Regions from separate parts of the Paracoccus sp. 22332 genome, predicted to be linked through region 2. Evidence: riboswitches for the same ligand, from Rfam matches in the RefSeq annotation. Region 2 holds a riboswitch; each other region holds the start of a gene.
The links. A riboswitch is a leader RNA that binds a small molecule or an ion and turns the genes downstream of it on or off. The one in region 2 is predicted to bind cobalamin.
Positions count from the first base shown of each region.

Region 1: another riboswitch for cobalamin. It lies ahead of ACTJI6_RS01465 (DUF1636 domain-containing protein); the one in region 2 lies ahead of ACTJI6_RS14910 (TonB-dependent receptor plug domain-containing protein).
Region 3: another riboswitch for cobalamin. It lies ahead of ACTJI6_RS12470 (ABC transporter substrate-binding protein); the one in region 2 lies ahead of ACTJI6_RS14910 (TonB-dependent receptor plug domain-containing protein).
Region 4: another riboswitch for cobalamin. It lies ahead of ACTJI6_RS01400 (CbtB domain-containing protein); the one in region 2 lies ahead of ACTJI6_RS14910 (TonB-dependent receptor plug domain-containing protein).

Region 1 is NZ_JBQEOI010000001.1:300,417-304,303, forward strand. Features, by position in the region: gene cobW (cobalamin biosynthesis protein CobW) at 1-983, opposite strand, end outside; gene ACTJI6_RS01465 (DUF1636 domain-containing protein) at 984-1,334, opposite strand; cobalamin riboswitch at 1,452-1,656, opposite strand; gene ACTJI6_RS01470 (HIT family protein) at 1,904-2,341, opposite strand; gene dapB (4-hydroxy-tetrahydrodipicolinate reductase) at 2,341-3,177, opposite strand; gene rbfA (30S ribosome-binding factor RbfA) at 3,255-3,671, shown strand; gene ACTJI6_RS01485 (phosphodiester glycosidase family protein) at 3,661-3,887, shown strand, end outside.
Region 2 is NZ_JBQEOI010000015.1:66,569-70,455, reverse strand. Features, by position in the region: gene ACTJI6_RS14930 (HAD family hydrolase) at 1-75, opposite strand, end outside; gene ACTJI6_RS14925 (heavy-metal-associated domain-containing protein) at 113-298, shown strand; gene ACTJI6_RS14920 (hypothetical protein) at 453-755, shown strand; gene ACTJI6_RS14915 (NAD-dependent deacylase) at 760-1,437, shown strand; cobalamin riboswitch at 1,467-1,656, shown strand; gene ACTJI6_RS14910 (TonB-dependent receptor plug domain-containing protein) at 1,788-3,626, shown strand; gene ACTJI6_RS14905 (ABC transporter substrate-binding protein) at 3,613-3,887, shown strand, end outside.
Region 3 is NZ_JBQEOI010000010.1:9,155-13,041, forward strand. Features, by position in the region: gene ACTJI6_RS12465 (FecCD family ABC transporter permease) at 1-470, opposite strand, end outside; gene ACTJI6_RS12470 (ABC transporter substrate-binding protein) at 467-1,477, opposite strand; cobalamin riboswitch at 1,574-1,765, opposite strand; gene ACTJI6_RS12475 (response regulator) at 1,862-2,533, opposite strand; gene ACTJI6_RS12480 (LapD/MoxY N-terminal periplasmic domain-containing protein) at 2,530-3,887, opposite strand, start outside.
Region 4 is NZ_JBQEOI010000001.1:286,754-290,640, forward strand. Features, by position in the region: gene ACTJI6_RS01380 (hypothetical protein) at 1-59, opposite strand, end outside; partial or broken gene ACTJI6_RS01385 (IS5/IS1182 family transposase) at 253-417, opposite strand; gene cobF (precorrin-6A synthase (deacetylating)) at 640-1,431, shown strand; gene ACTJI6_RS01395 (CbtA family protein) at 1,408-2,145, opposite strand; gene ACTJI6_RS01400 (CbtB domain-containing protein) at 2,145-2,315, opposite strand; cobalamin riboswitch at 2,348-2,530, opposite strand; gene ACTJI6_RS01405 (DUF1636 family protein) at 2,550-2,864, opposite strand; gene ACTJI6_RS01410 (cobyrinate a,c-diamide synthase) at 2,861-3,887, opposite strand, start outside.

The DNA.
Region 1 (3,887 bases), on a different contig from region 2:
GCGATCACCACCAGCCGTCCGCGCCGGGGCCGGTCGCCCCAGGGGCGGTCGAACTGATGGCGGACACGCGGCCCCACCGCCTGCACCAGCAGCCGCAGAGGCTTGCCCGAGACCGCGACATGGCCTTTGACGCGCAGGATGTTCCGGCGGCTGGCCAACGCCTGGATCCTGTCCGCCAGCGCGTCGGGATCGGCCTGTTCCGGCAGGTCAACGACGATGGTGTCGAAATCGTCATGGTCGTGATCCTCGGCCCCGTCATGGTGCGAGGGGCGGGCGTCCAACCCGTCCTCGGCCGCGGCACCCAGGCCCAGGACCACGCGGGCGTCGATGACGCCTTCGGCCAAAGGCAGCATGGGCAGCGGCCGGGGGGCCTCGGCCTCGATCGCCGCGCGGGCGCGGGCCAGGCCGTCCGGGCCGGCCAGGTCGGGCTTGGACAGCAGCACCAGGTCGGCGCAGGCGATCTGGTCCTCGAAGACCTCGGACAGCGGCGTCTCGTGATCGGCATCCGCGCCGTCGCCCGTATCGGCATTGCCGGGCCGGGCGGGATCGGGGGCGAAGCGGCCCGCCGCCACGGCCTCGGCGTCGGCCACCGCGATCACCCCGTCGATGGTGATGCGCGAACGCAGGTCGGGCCAGTCGAAGGTCTTCAACAGCGGCTTGGGCAGCGCCAGGCCGGATGTCTCGATGACGATGTGATCGGGGCGCGGGTCCATCGCCATCAGCCGCTGGATCGATGGGATGAATTCGTCGGCCACCGTGCAGCAGATGCAGCCGTTGGTCAGTTCGACGATATTCGCCTCGGGGCAATTGGCGTCGGCGCAGTCGCGGATCAGGTCGCCATCCACGCCCACGTCGCCGAATTCGTTGACCAGGACCGCCAGCCGCCGCCCGCCGGGATGTTGCAGCAGGTGCCGGATCAGCGTGGTCTTTCCGGCCCCCAGGAATCCGGTGACGATGGTGACGGGGGTTTTCTCAAGCGACATTCAGGCCTCCTGCGGCGGGATGCGGGCGATGGTGTTCTTGCGGATGACGGGGGGGCGGTCGCGCCAGGGCACCACGCCGTCGTCGGACGCGGCATAGGCGCGGATCATGGCGATCAGGTCGTCCAAGTCGCGGTCGGGATCCAGCGCGCCCTGGACATAGGTCCAGCGTCCCGCCCCGCGCAGCACCACGGCGCAGCCGCGCGCGCAGGCGGACAGGCATTCCTGCCGCCGATGGCCGATCCCGGCGGCGGCCAGGGCGTCGGACAGGCGACGGCCGTCGCGTTCGGCCTGGGGGTCGGCCCCCGGAAGGCGGCAGGTGGTGCAGACCACCAGTTCATATGTCTCAGCCACGGCCCCTCCGGCCAGATGCCTTGTGGCGGCGGGATGGACGGGCCAAAGGGTCGTCGGCCATGGGCCAGGACCATCCGGCACAGCGACATCACCCCGGTCGCGCGCGTTTCACGGCCCCTTCCGGGGCGGGTGCTGGCAGGTCTCCCGGCTTGCGGATGTCAGGGACTGGCCCTGGCGGCTGTCCTGCCTTCCCGGCTTGGGGGCCAGTGGCGGTGGACATCCTCTCCGGTCACGGTCGCGGGGGCGGCTGCGCTTGGGCCGGGTGGCCTGGCGCATTCCCTCTTCGCCTGCCACAGGCAGGAACCAGCACCGCCAGCCAAGCCACGAACCGTCCCCCAAGTCAAGCGAGGTCGCGGCGTTCCCGTTCGGCGTTGCGCGGCCCGGCTGGTAGAGCGCCGAACCAGGACCGAAACCGGCGGCCCCCGCCACGTCCCCGGCTGGTTGCGCGGCAACAACGGCTCGATGGCCGTCCAAGCCCAAATCCTGACGCCATTCTCCGTCCCCCCATGACAAGCATGGAGCGAATCAGAAGGGTGAACGTCGATCAATATCCTGATCGGGTTCGGGGCTTAGGCCCGCAACGCCGCCTTCAGGTCGCCGGCGATCCGCGCCATCTCCTCGGGCGGCAGTTGCGGCGGGGCGGTGAAGCCCTGGGGCCCCTCGCCCAGATAGGCCAGCGAGGTCACGTCATGGACATGGTGCATCGGCACGACATGGGCGTGGGCATGGGCGACATGGATGCCGGTATAAAGCATCGACACGCGCGGGACGCCATAGAGCCGCTTCATCGCGCGGGCCAGGCCCTGCGCGCAGGTTGTGATGCGGGTCGCGAGGTCGGGGGGCAGATCCTCGAACCAGACATGATGCGCCTTGGGAATCACAAGGGTGTGGCCCGGCCGCACCGGATACAGGTCCAGGAAGGCCAGGATATGGTCGTCCTCGTGCAGGACATGGGCAGGCAGGCCGCCCGCCGCGATCCGGCAGAACAGGCAATCTTCGCTGGCCATCAGTTCAGCCCCAGCACGTCCTGCATGTCGTATTCGCCCGGCCCCTTGTCCTGGCCCCAGATCGCCGCGCGGATGGCGCCGCGTGCGAAGATCGCCCGGTCGGTCGCCAGGTGGCGCAGCACGATCCGTTCGCCTTCGCCCGCGAAGATCACGTCATGCTCGCCCACCACGTCGCCGCCGCGGATGGCGGCGAAGCCGATGGATCCCGGCGCCCGCGCGCCGGTTATCCCTTCGCGCGCCGGCGTGCGCAGGTCGGCCAGCGTCTTGCCGCGCCCTTCGGCGGCGGCCTCTCCCAGCATCAGCGCGGTGCCCGAGGGCGCGTCGACCTTCATGCGGTGATGGGCCTCGACCACCTCGATGTCCCAGTCCTCGCCCAGGGCGGCGGCGACCTTGCGGGTCAGGCCGACCAGCAGGTTGACGCCCAGACTCATGTTGCCTGCGCGGATGATCGGCGCGTGGCGGGCGCAGGCCTTCAGGTAATCCAGATGCGCCTGTTCCAGCCCGGTTGTGCCGATCACATGCACCGCACGGGCCTGCGCGGTCAGTTCGGCGAATGCCACGGTCGCTGTGGGCGCGGTGAAATCGATCACCGCCTGCGCCTGCGCGATCACCGTCACCGCGTCGTCGCTGACCGCGACACCCAGGGGCGCGCCGCCCATGCATTCGCCCACATCTTGGCCGATCCAGGCATGGCCGGGCCGTTCCAGGGCGCCCGCCAGCCGCACCTCGGGGTTGTCCGCGATCAGCCGGATCAGCATCTGCCCCATCCGCCCGGATGCGCCGGTGACGACGATCCCCGGCAGGGCGGGCGCGTCGGTGTTCTGCAGATCGCTCATGGCGGGGCCTCCTTTCGCGGGGTTTGCCGCGTCATATCCCGTTGCGGCGCGGCCCGCGACCCCCTACATCGGGACATATGGCACAGAACCGTTTTTCCCATGGCCCCGGCCCCTCGCAGCGCCAGCTTCGCGTGGGCGAACTGATCCGCCGCACCCTGTCGGACGTGCTGTTGCGCGCCGACGTGCATGACCCGGATCTGAACCGCCATTCGATCACCGTGGGCGAGGTCCGCACCTCGCCCGACCTGAAGGTGGCCACCGCCTATGTGCTGCCACTCGGCGGCCACGATGCCGAGGACGCGCTGGCCGCCCTGCGCCGCAACGCGCCCGAACTGCGCCACCTGGTCGCCAAGGCGATGACGCTGAAATACGCGCCGCAGCTGCGCTTCCAGCTGGACGAGACCTTCGACCGCATGGACGACACCCGCCGCCTGTTCGCCGACGAACGCGTCCGCCGCGATGTGGAAGGCGGCGCGGACGACGATGCCGGTTGACCTGCGCCCCTTTGGGGTGGCGGTCGGGATGCTGCTGGCCTGGGCGATCCCGGCGGCGGCGGACGGCTGCGGGCGGATGACCCATGACGGCCAGGGCTATGTCGTCTGCGAGGTTTCCGCCGCGCAGGAGCCCGCCCTGCGCCTGTGGCAGGACGGGCAGGACGGCCAGCCGCTGCGCAATTTCGCCAATGTCCGCGCCACGCTGCGCCAGGGCGA
Region 2 (3,887 bases):
GGTGTCGTCGGCATCCAGTCCGATGGCCTCGATCATCGCATCCCCCGTCTTGCCGTCGCCGTCATGCAGGATCATGCTGGCGCAAGCTTGTCAAACCCCCGAAAGGATTGCCATGACCTTCACCGTTCCCGACATGACCTGCGGCCATTGCAAGGCTGCCATCGAGGCCGCCATCGCCGAGGCGGGCGGACGTGCCACGGTCGACCTGGCGCAGAAGACCGTCGCGGTGGACGGCCTGGACGCAGGCCGCGCCGCCCAGGCGATTCGCGACGCCGGATACGAGGTCAGCCCCGCCTGACCGACGCAACGCCTTGACGCCGCAGGCGAAGCCCTGCGGCACAGCGCCTGATTGAGCGGGCGGACCCTTTCTGATACCGTTGCAGGCGGATGGGCACCCAGACCGGGACAACCGGCGCCCGCCATCGCAGACAAGGCAACCGAGGAGACAGTTCATGCTCAACCGCATCGTCATTGCGGCCGCGGCCATCATGATGACCGCGCCCCTGGCCATGGCCGGCCCGATCGACAGCGCCTGCGTCCGATCCGACCGCGCACGCGGCAATGCGCCGCTCTGCGGCTGCATCCAGCAGGTCGCGAACCAGACCCTGTCGCGGTCCGATCAGCGCCGCGCCGCGTCCTTCTTCCGCGACCCGCACGAGGCGCAAGAAGTTCGGATGTCGAAATCCAACGCGGACAACGCCTTCTGGGCGCGCTACAAGCGGTTCGCATCCCAGGCCGAGGCTTACTGCCGCTAAGCCCGTGCGCATCACCGTCCTGACCGGCGCAGGTATTTCCGCCGAAAGCGGGCTTGCCACCTTCCGCGCCAGCGACGGCCTGTGGGAAAACCACCGGGTCGAGGACGTGGCCACGCCCGAGGGCTTTGCCGCCGATCCCGAACTGGTCCACCGCTTCTACAACATGCGGCGCGCGGCCGCCGCCGGGGCGCGGCCGAATGCCGCGCATCTGGCGCTGGCCGACCTGGCGCGGCGGCACGACCTGACGCTGGTCACGCAGAATGTCGACGACCTGCACGAACGCGCGGGCAGCCCGCACGTCATCCACATGCACGGCAGCCTGACCGGCGCGCTGTGCGCGGCCTGCGGGCATCGCTGGCCCGCGCCGCCGGTCATGTCCCCCGACGACCCCTGCCCCGCCTGCGCCCGCCCTTCCACGCGCCCGGATATCGTCTGGTTCGGCGAAATGCCCTATCACATGGAACGCATCTGGGACGCGCTGGAAAGCGCCGATCTGTTCGCGGCCATCGGCACCTCGGGCAATGTCTATCCGGCGGCGGGGTTTGCCCAGGCTGCTCGGCGCGGCGGTGTCGAATGCGTGGAACTGAACCTGGACAACAGCGCCAACGCCCGCGATTTCCATCGGCGGATCACCGGGCCTGCCAGCCGCACGGTGCCCGACTGGGTGGCCTCGCTGGGCTGATTGCGCTTGCCTGCGCGCCAGTCCCTGGGCTATGGCGGCGATGCCTCGGTTCCGGGTTCCAAGCCCGGTTAAAAGGGAACGCGGTGAAATTCCGCGACTGCCCCCGCAACTGTCAGCGGAGAGCCGGGCCGGACAACGCCACTGGTCCCCCAGGACCGGGAAGGCCCGGCCAAGCCGTGACCCGCAAGTCAGGAGACCTGCCGAACGCGATCACCCTGACGGCGTGCGAGGGGCGCGCCGGAAACGGAAACTTCCGTCGTGGTGGTGTCGCTGTCCGACGGGCCAAATCCTTTCGGACGAACCGCATCGCGCCCCGGCCCGAATGCCGGATAGCTGGAAGGATGTCATTCGTGACCGCAAGACCCATTTTCCCGGCCCTGCCCATTACCCTGCTTGCCGCCCTGGCCCTGACCACGGCGCTGCCCGCCGCCGCGCAGGACGCGGCCCCCGGCGCCATCGTCCTGGACGACATCACCCTGACCGCCAACCGCGAGGCCACCGATCTGGCCCGGTCGGGCAGTTCCGTTTCCGTGCTGGGCGCCGATGACCTGGCAGATCGCGCGGGCCAGCCCCTGGCCCGCAGCCTGTCGCGCCTGCCGGGCGTGACGCTGCGCCAGTCGGGACCGCTGGGCACCACGGGATCGCTGATCCTTCGCGGCGCCCCGGCGCAATACCTGCCCGTCGTGATCGACGGCATCGAGGTGTCGGATCCGGCCGCGGGCCAGCCTTCTTATGACATCGGCGGAATGATCGGCCAGTCCGTGAACCGGGCCGAACTGCTGCGCGGCGCGCAATCGGCGCTGTACGGCTCGCGCGCGGTGGCGGGGGTGCTGTCGCTGCAATCCCTGCGCCCGACCGAAGACGGGTTGCACCACCATTTCGGGATCGAGGCGGGCAGCTTCGACACCCTGACCGCCAGCTATGGCGCAACCCTGCGCCGCGCCGATGCCGACCTGGCCTTCCAGGTCAGCCATATCCGCAGCGACGGCTTTTCCGCGCGCGACGAACGGGACGGCAATTTCGAGGATGACGGATACGAGGCGACGCGCCTGTCCTTCTATTCCGCCTATGCGCTGGAAAGCGGCGCCACCATCGGCTTCAATGGCTTCTGGGAAGACAGCACCGGCGATTTCGACGATTTCGGCGGCGACGTGACGGGGACGCCGGGCGACGACTACAACGACCGCGAAAGCTATGGCCTGCGCGGCTTCGCGCAATTCCAGACCGGCGCCGTCGATCACGAGATCGCCCTGACGCGTTACCGCATCGACCGGCAAAGCTGGTCTAACGGCACCGTCACGCCCTTTGTGGGCACGCGCACGAAACTGTCTTGGCAGGGTGCAACCGACCTGGGTGGAGGCGTGCGCGCCGTGTTCGGCGCCGATACGGAAAAAGAGGAAGCCCAAGGCAATGGCGAGGCCCGCCTGAACGGCGTCTTCGTGGAAACGACCACGGCGCTTGGCGACCGGATCGACGTGACGACATCGGTTCGGCGCGACGATCATTCGCGCTTCGGCGGCTTCACCTCGGGCCGGGTGACAGCGATCTGGCGCGCGGCCGACGACCTGCTGTTCCGCGCCGCCCTGGGCAACGGCTTCCGGGCGCCCTCGCTTTACGAACTGTTCGGCCCCTATGGCAACGCCTCGCTGGAACGCGAGGAAAGCCGCACCCATGAGGTGGGCGTGGAAAAACAATGGGGCGACAGCCATCTGCGTGCGACCGCCTTCTGGCTGCGGGCGAACAACCTGATCGGCTGGGACGATCGCGGCACCACCGACTGGTCGGACGACGGCTATAACCAGGTGCCGGGCACTGCCCGCCGCCGGGGGGTGGAAATCGACGGGCGCTACGCCTTCGGCGGGGGTCATGCGCTGACCGCCAGCTATACCTTCATCGACAATCAGGTCGATTCGGAATGGGCCAAGGTGCCCGAACGCACCCTAAACCTGGGGGCCGAGACGGTCCTTGCCACCGGCACCACAGCGGGCATCCAGATCCAGCATGTCGCGGGCCGTCCGAACGACATGGACGACTTCACCACCGTGGACCTGCTGGTCAGCCACCCCGTCCGCGACAATGCCACCGCCTATCTGCGGCTGGAGAACGCCCTTGACGAGGATTACCAGTGGGTCGACGGCTATGGCACAGCGGGCAGGGCGATCTATGCGGGGCTGCGTGCGTCGTTCTAGGGCGATCCTTGCGGCGGCGGCGCTGATCGCCACCGCCCTGCCCGCCGCCTCCAAGACAACGGGGGCGGCGCCGCAGCGCGTGGTGTCGATGAACCTGTGCAGCGACCAGCTGGCGATGCTGCTGGCGGCACCGGGCCAGCTGATCTCGGTCAGCGACCTGGCGTCCGATCCGCGCATGTCGCCGATGGCGGACCGGGCGGCGGATTATGCGAAGAACACCGGCCGGGCCGAGGAGATCTATCTGATGCGGCCCGATCTGGT
Region 3 (3,887 bases), on a different contig from region 2:
CCGCGTGTGCCGGTGCCGCCGCCTGCCGCCCGCGCCAGCGCCGCCACCAGCACGAAGGCCGTCAGCGCACCGGCAAAGGCACCGGCCGACATCGACAGCATCCCCGCCCCGATCCCCGCGACCGAGACCGCGACGGCCCCGGTCGAGGCACCGGCGGAAATCCCCAGCAGATAGGGTTCAGCCAGCGGGTTGCGCAGCAGCGCCTGGAGGATCAGCCCCGACAGCGCCAGGCTGGCGCCGCCGCAAGCCGCCACGACCGCGCGCGACAGGCGGTAATGCCAGATCACGCCGGCATCGACGGCGCCGACCTCGGCCTGCGACAGGCCGGCCTTGACCGACAGCACGTCCAGCACCACCGACAGCGGGATCCGCGTCTCGCCCACCGCCGTGCCGAAGAACAGCGCCGCGGCCAGGATCACGGGCGCAAGCCAAAGCCATCCCCAGCCCTGCACCACGGCGCGATCCCTCATTTCAGGCCGAACCCGGCCAGCGCCTGGGCCAGGGCTTCCAGGGCGTAGATCGACCGGACCGAGGGGTCCATCGCATTGGCCTCGATCGTCACGATGCGGTCGTTCTTCACGGCGTCCATTTCCCTGGCGACCGGGTCGCTGGTCAGGAAATCGCGCTTCACGGCGATGTCGTCGGCGGGAAAGCGGCGGCGGTTCATCTCGGCCGCGACGATGAAGGACGGGTTCGCGCTGGCGATGGTTTCCCAGCCGACGGTCGGCCATTCCTCGGCGGAATCGACGATGTTGCGGACCCCAAGCGTGGACAGCATCCAGCCCGGAACGCCATAGGCGCCCGCGACATAGGGGTCGATCTCGATATCGGCCGAGGAATACCAGAAGACCGCCGTGACATCGTCGGGCAGGTTCAGCGCCCTGGCCTTGTCCACGGCGGCGGCCTCGCGCGCCTTCAGGTCGGCGATGACCTGGGCGCCGCGCTCCTCGACATCGAAGATCCGCGCCAGTTCCGCGATGCCCTGATAGACCAGGTCGGGGTCGAACATCACCGTGCGCGCGCCGTCCATGCTTTGCGTGTTGTCCTTGCCGACGCATTCCGTGGGCATGACCCAGCTGGGGATCCGCGAATCGTCGAACATCTCGCGCGTGCCGACGGCGCCTTGCGGCCCGATCATCCATTCATAGGCGGTGACGACCAGATCGGGATTCTTGCCCAGGACGCTTTCGAAGCTGGGGGCGTTGTCAGCCAGCCGTTCGACCTTGGCATCCGTTTCGGCGAATTCGGGCAGGACCGGGTTGATCCACAGCGCGGTGCCCGCCACCTTGTCGGCAAGGCCCAGCAGATACAGGATCTCGGTCGTGCTCTGGCCGACGCTGACCACCCGTTCGGGGGCCTTGTCGATGGTGACCCGATGGCCGCAACTGGTCAGGGTCAACGGGTATTCGGTGCCCGCCCGCGCCATGGGCGCAAGGGCAACGGCGACGGCGATTGCCGTGGCTAGCTTCAACATCATGCTTCCTTCCGATGCATTCGGCGGGACGGAAGGCATGGACACAGGCGCGGGGACCACGACCCGCAACACGATGTCACGCCGAGCCGACCCGCTCGGGTTGAACAGACTGCGTCGGCAGGTCTCCTGACTGGCGGATGATCGCCTTGCCCGGCCTTCCCGGACCGAGGTCCAGTGGCATGATCGGGCAGGCTACCGCTTACAGTTGCGGGGGCAGTTCCGGTTGTCGCCCAGGGGCGGATCCGGATTCCCTATTAATTCCGGGTGGAAACCGACGCACCGTCCTTAGCCCGAAGCGGGTTTTCTGACAAGATCGCCTATCGGTCGAAAGGGACGGTCGGTCCCGATTCCCGCGAAGGGCACCAAACCCGGTGACAAAGATGCCTTTCAGCCGCCGTCGAAATAGCGGATCCCCTTGACCACCAACTCGCCCAGGCTGGAGGCGCCCAGCTTGTCGCGCAGCACCAGGCTGACATTGGACACGGTCTTGTAGCTGATGCAGGCCCGGTCGGCGATCTCGCGATAGGACAGGCCCTCGGCGATCAGGCCCAGGATCTCTTCCTCGCGCGCGGTCAGGTTGGCGGCATTGCCGCGCCGGCCGGGCAGGTTCATCAGCGCGATCTGCGTCGCAAGCCGGCCCTCGACATAATTGCCGCCGGCCAGCACCTCGGTCAGGGCGGTCAGGATCTCGTCCGAGGGCGAATCCTTGTTGATGACGCCATTGGCCCCCGCATGAAGCGCGCGGCGGGCCAGGATCGGGCTGCGATGCATGGTGAAGACCAGGATCGGCAGATCCCGGTCCAGCATCCGCAGCCGGTCGATCAGCTTGATCCCCGCGATCCGGTGATCGCCAAGCGTCAGGTCGACGACCATCAGGTCGGGCCGCGCCGCCCGCCAGGCGCGCCAGCCTTCCAGCGCGGTGGCCGCGCCGACGATCTCGCAGGGGATGCGCTGGCGGATGATGCGACCCCAGCCTTCGACCACGACGGGGTGATCGTCGATGATGACGATGCGCTTCAGGCCGTTGGCGGATTGTTTCCGGGGCGGGGCTTCGATCATCGGTGCGGCATCCTCAGTTCGGTGACGGTTTCGGCGCCCACGCGGCGGGGCGGGTCGAAGGCGGCGCCCAGGGCGCGCGCGCGGTCGCGGATGCCGGCCAGCCCGTGTCCCCCGGCCGAGCCGCGCCCCGAAGGACCGCGCCCGTCATCGCGCAGCTGGGTGACGATCTGGTCCTGGGTCCGGCGCATCTCGATGCGGATCCGGCGGGCCTTGCCATGCCGGACGGCGTTCAGCAGGCTTTCGCGGACGAAGCGATAGATCGCCGTTTCCGCAGGCTCGCTGGCCGCGATCCGTCCGTCGCAATCCAGGTCGATGGCCACATCCGGCGCGATCTCGGCGAATTCGGCCACCAGTTCGCCCAGAAGTTCAGGCAGCGATCCGTGGCCCATCAGCATCGGGCGCAGATCGTTGATCGCGGTGCGGGCGGTGTCGCGGACCGCGCCCGCATGGACCAGGATCGCCCGCAGCGCATCGTCAAGCTGCGCCGATCCGGGGCCCGAAACCTCGCGCGCGGCGGCGCGGGCCTGGGACAGCGCCGCGTTCAGCGCGAAAAGCTGCGGACCCATGTCGTCATGCAGATCCGAGGCGATCTTCGCGCGCTCGGTCTCGGACAGGGTCAGCAGCCGGGCTTGCAGTTGCCGGTTTTCCGCCCGCTGCGACGTCAGGTGGTCGGCCAGCGCGTTCACGCCATTGGCCAGCGCCGCGAATTCCGCCAGCCGGTCAGGCGGCGCGCGGCGGTCCAGATCGCCCTGCCGCATCGCGCCCAGCGCCTCTTGGATCGCGCGCAGGCGGCGCAGGATCAGGCGGCTGAAACCCATCGACATGCCGACCAGCGCCGCGCAGGTCAGCGCCAGCAGCGGCATGATGATGCGGAAATCCTCCCAGACCTCGGCGATTTCGTCGGCGGGATCGGTCTGGATGACCAGCCAGCCCAGGACGTTGGGATAATGCGAGATCGGAACGCGGTCCGACCGCAGTTCGGGGCGCATCAGATCGCTGAACCAGCCCGGCGCCTGGTCCTCTGTCAACGCCGCGCCCTCCGCATGGGGCGTCACGGGATGGCCGTGGTTGTCCGTCACAAAGGCGGAAAGATGGCGCAGGGCGTCGATCTCGGCGGCCAGCTGCATCGCCTGGCCCATCGTGTCCTGACCCGCGAAGCGCGGCGGCATCCGCACCGCGACCGTGGCCTGGGCGGTGCGGAAGGCCGACGAGGTTTCCTCGTCTATGGCGATGCGGGCGTTCAGGACGATGATCGCGGCGACCGTGGCGCAGAGCATGACCCCAACCGCCACGGGCACGATGGTGACGATGCGGTGCAGCGACCAGGGCCGGATCCGGGGCGGGACGGCGGCAT
Region 4 (3,887 bases), on a different contig from region 2:
AGCCCCGCTATCAACTGCGGAGAAGAGCATTGGCCTGGCTGACGGCTGTCATTGTCCATGTGGGGACCTGGATCTGACGCTTGTTCGCTTCCAAGACATAGAACTCGTTCGGCAGAATACCGGTGTGAAATTCGATGACCGGCTTTTTGTAGGCGCTGTATTGCGCGAGATTCGCAAAGGATTCGAGTGACTTGGTCCAGCCGTCATCCTGGTCAATGTAGAAGGGTAAAAAAGCATAGGCGGGCAGGCGTGCCGCAGATCGGTGACGAACTCCGCGGCATCATATCCCTTGTCGGCGCCGAGCGTCAGCCTCCGGCTCGAGCCCGGCGAATGGCGGTGGATCATATCGATCGCGGCCTGCCGCCCGGCGCGGCCCGTAGCGCGGGTGAGATCGGCTTCGACGATCAGTCCGCTGCGCAATCGGCATGTTCCTCAAACCGATGGCGGAACATGCCTCATATCCATGAGCCCAGCCCGCACAGATCATCGCATGGTCATTGTGGCGACGAGCGCATCAGGCCGTAGCGAAACGCTCTCATATCAAATTAAAAACGAAACTGTAATGGTAGGAAGGCCGCTTGACCGCCGCCGGAGCCGCGGTCAGAAGCGCCTTGCATGGTCCAGGGCGGGGCATCGGGGATGGAACTTTGGCTTATCGGCATCGGCATGGGACGGGTCGCGCATCTGACGCTTGAGGCCGTCGCGGCGATCAACCGTGCCGATCTGATCCTGATTCCCCGCAAGGGCGAGGAGAAGGCGGAACTGGCCCAGGCGCGGCGCCGGATCTGCGACGAGGTGCTGACCAATCCGCAAACGGTGCTGGCGGAATTCGACCTGCCGGTTCGGGATGCCTCGGGCGGGTATGAAGGCGGCGTGCTGGACTGGCACGAGGCGATCGCCGGTTGCTGGGAGAGGGTAATCGCGGTCCATCCCGGTGCGCTGCGGGTGGCGCTGCTGATCTGGGGGGATCCGGCTCTCTATGACAGTTCGCTGCGCATTGCGGCGCGGCTGGCGGACCGGCGGGCCATGACCGTCCATGTGGTGCCGGGGATCATGTCGCTGCAAGGGCTGACGGCGGCCCATGCGATCCCCCTGAACGAGATCGGCGCGCCCTTCCTTGTCACCACCGGGCGGCGGCTGCGCGACGAGGGCTGGCCGGCGGGCGTCGATACGCTGGTGGTGATGCTGGATGGCATGAACAGCTTCCAGACGCTGGATCCCGCCGGGGTCCGCATCTGGTGGGGCGCCTATGTCGGAATGCCGGACCAGATCGTCGAGGCAGGCCCGCTGTCCGAGGCTGGACCGCGCATCGTCGCTGCGCGGCAGGCAGCCCGCGACAGGCACGGGTGGATCATGGATATCTATCTGCTGCGGCGCGATCCCGGCGCCGGGGCGCCGGGACGGGGATCAGGCGCGGCCGCGCGACCATAGGGTGGTCGTCAGCAGGCCCAGGGCGACCCAGGCCACCAGGCCCACGCCCAGGGCGCGGCCCGCGAACTGGGCGGCAAGCTCGGGCGGGGTGGGGCCGGTCAGTTCGGCCGGGTGCGGCGCGCCGACCAGGTGGGGCAGGGCGGCCAGGACGATGGCGGGCGCCCATTCGGCCCAGGACTTGCCGAAGGCGATCAGCCACAGCGCGACAGCGGACAGGGCGACGGTGGCCAGCCACCAGATCTCGCGCTGCGTGATGTCGGCGGCGGCCATGCCGGGCAGTTCCGGGGCAAGGCCGAAGGCGGGCGCAAGCTGCACCGCGACAAAACCCGCGACGCCCCACAGCAGCCCCTGGCGCGCGGTGACGGCATGGCCGCGGTTTTCGGCCAGCGCGATGGCGGCCACCAGCAGCAGCGCATAGCCGGCATAGACCAGGATCGAGAACAGCACCGACAATCCGTCGCGGCTCAGGTCGAGGCCGCCCATGTCGGGATGGGCCGCAGCGGCGGCGCCTTCGGCGTGATCATGGTCATGGGCAGTGTCCGCCGCGTCGTGGTGATGGTGGTCACTGGGCGCCGCGAAATGGGTCAGTTCGCCGCCTTCGTAAAGTTCGGCGTGCAGCAGGACGGGCTGGACAAAGCCCAACTGCAACAGGGCGGCAATCAGCCCTGCGGCAGCACCAGCGATCAGGGCGCTGGACAAAAGACGCGACAGCATCAGTGGCAGGGAAAGCCGGTGGCGTGGCGCACGTCATGGGCGGCGTCGTGCAGCGTCTCGGACTGCGCGAGGCCGGCCGTGAAGACCAGAACCGCGCCGATGGCGGCCACGATGAAGATGTCGCGCAGCGATGTGGAAACCGCGGCCGATGCGCGGGAAAGCGTCGTCATGTCGTCCCTCCTTGCCGTCATCCCCGACGGCGGATTGCGTTTCGCGCTAGGTCGGTCTCCTGACTCGCAGGTCGCTGCCTTTCCTGCCTTCCCATGGCGCGGGGCCACAGTGGCGTGCCGGATCGGCTCTCTGCTCACAGTCGCGGGGGCGGTCGGGTTGGTGATCCCTGTTCCCATGCAGCCTTGCGGGCCGCACCTTGCACACCGCCAGACTGGCACCGCCGGGGCCGACGGTCAAGCGTCGGGAATGCGCGCCAGAACCTTGAAGCGCAGCGGACCCAGCGGGCGCGCATCGCGGATCTCTCCGCCCGGCGCGGCGTGGTAGAGATCCAGGAACCGGCGCAGCCGCTGGCCGTCGCCGCCGTCCACCGGCCCGAACAGATAGGCCATCCGCCCCGGCGCCCTGACCGCCACGGAGCCGCCGCTGCGGCAGCCGGACATGCACCCCGCCGCGCGCACCGTGCAGGCGGTCCCGCCAAGCGCGGCCCGGATCGCCGCCAGCCTGTTTGCCCCGCCGGGGCATTCGGCGCAGACGAAGACGCAGGTCATGCGGCCTGCGCGATCAGGTGGAAGAAGGTGCCGGTGACGCGGCCGCGCCGCGATCCAGTTTCCGCCACCGCCGCGCCGTCGGCATCCTCCACCTGGGCCAGGGCGGCATCCGGCTGGTCGAGGATGGCGGAATAATGGAACTCGTGCCCCCGCAGCCGCGTCCCGGCGGGCAGGCCCGGCATCGGATCCGACAGCCGCGCCAGCCGATAGCCCAGATGCATCCGCCGTTGTTGATAGCTGGTGACCAGCCCCAGCAGCCCGGCCATCGGATGGCTGGTCCCGGCCGCGTCGATCAGCGCCCGGCCCAACACCATGTAGCCGCCGCATTCACCATGCACCGGACGGGTGGCCGCAAAGCGGCGCAGCCCGTCCAGGAACCGGGCCGCGCCCGCGATCCGCCCGGCATGCAGTTCGGGATAGCCCCCCGGCAGCCAGCAGACATCCGCGTCCGGCGGCGGCTGATCGGCCAGAGGAGAGAACGTCAGCACCTCGGCCCCCTGCCGCAGCCAGCCGTCCAGAAGATGCGGATAGACAAAGGAAAACGCCTGATCCTGCGCCAACGCGATCCGCTGGCCGGGCGGCGGCACCGGGCGCCCGCCGGTCCCCGGCACGGCACCGCCCCGCGCTGCGGCCCGGACGGCGTCCAGATCGACATGGGCGCGCAGGAAGGCCGCATAGGAGCGGATCGCGGTTTCCAGATCCGGGTGTTCCGCCGCCTGCACCAGGCCCAGATGCCGTTCCGGGATGGTCAGGTCGCCGCGCCGGGGCAGTGCCCCCAGGACGGGGATGCCCCGCGCCTGGAAGGCCAGGCGGCACAGCCGTTCGTGCCGGGCCGAGGCGACGCGGTTCAGGATCACCCCCGCCACCCGCACATCGTCGCGGAACCCGGCCATGCCCAGGGTCAGGGCCGCCGCCGTCTGCGCCTGGCCCGAGACATCCAGCACCAGCAGCACCGGCCAGCCAGTCAGCGCGGCGATGTCGGCGCTGGCGCCGTTGCCGGTCTCGCCGTCCGCCGCCACGCCG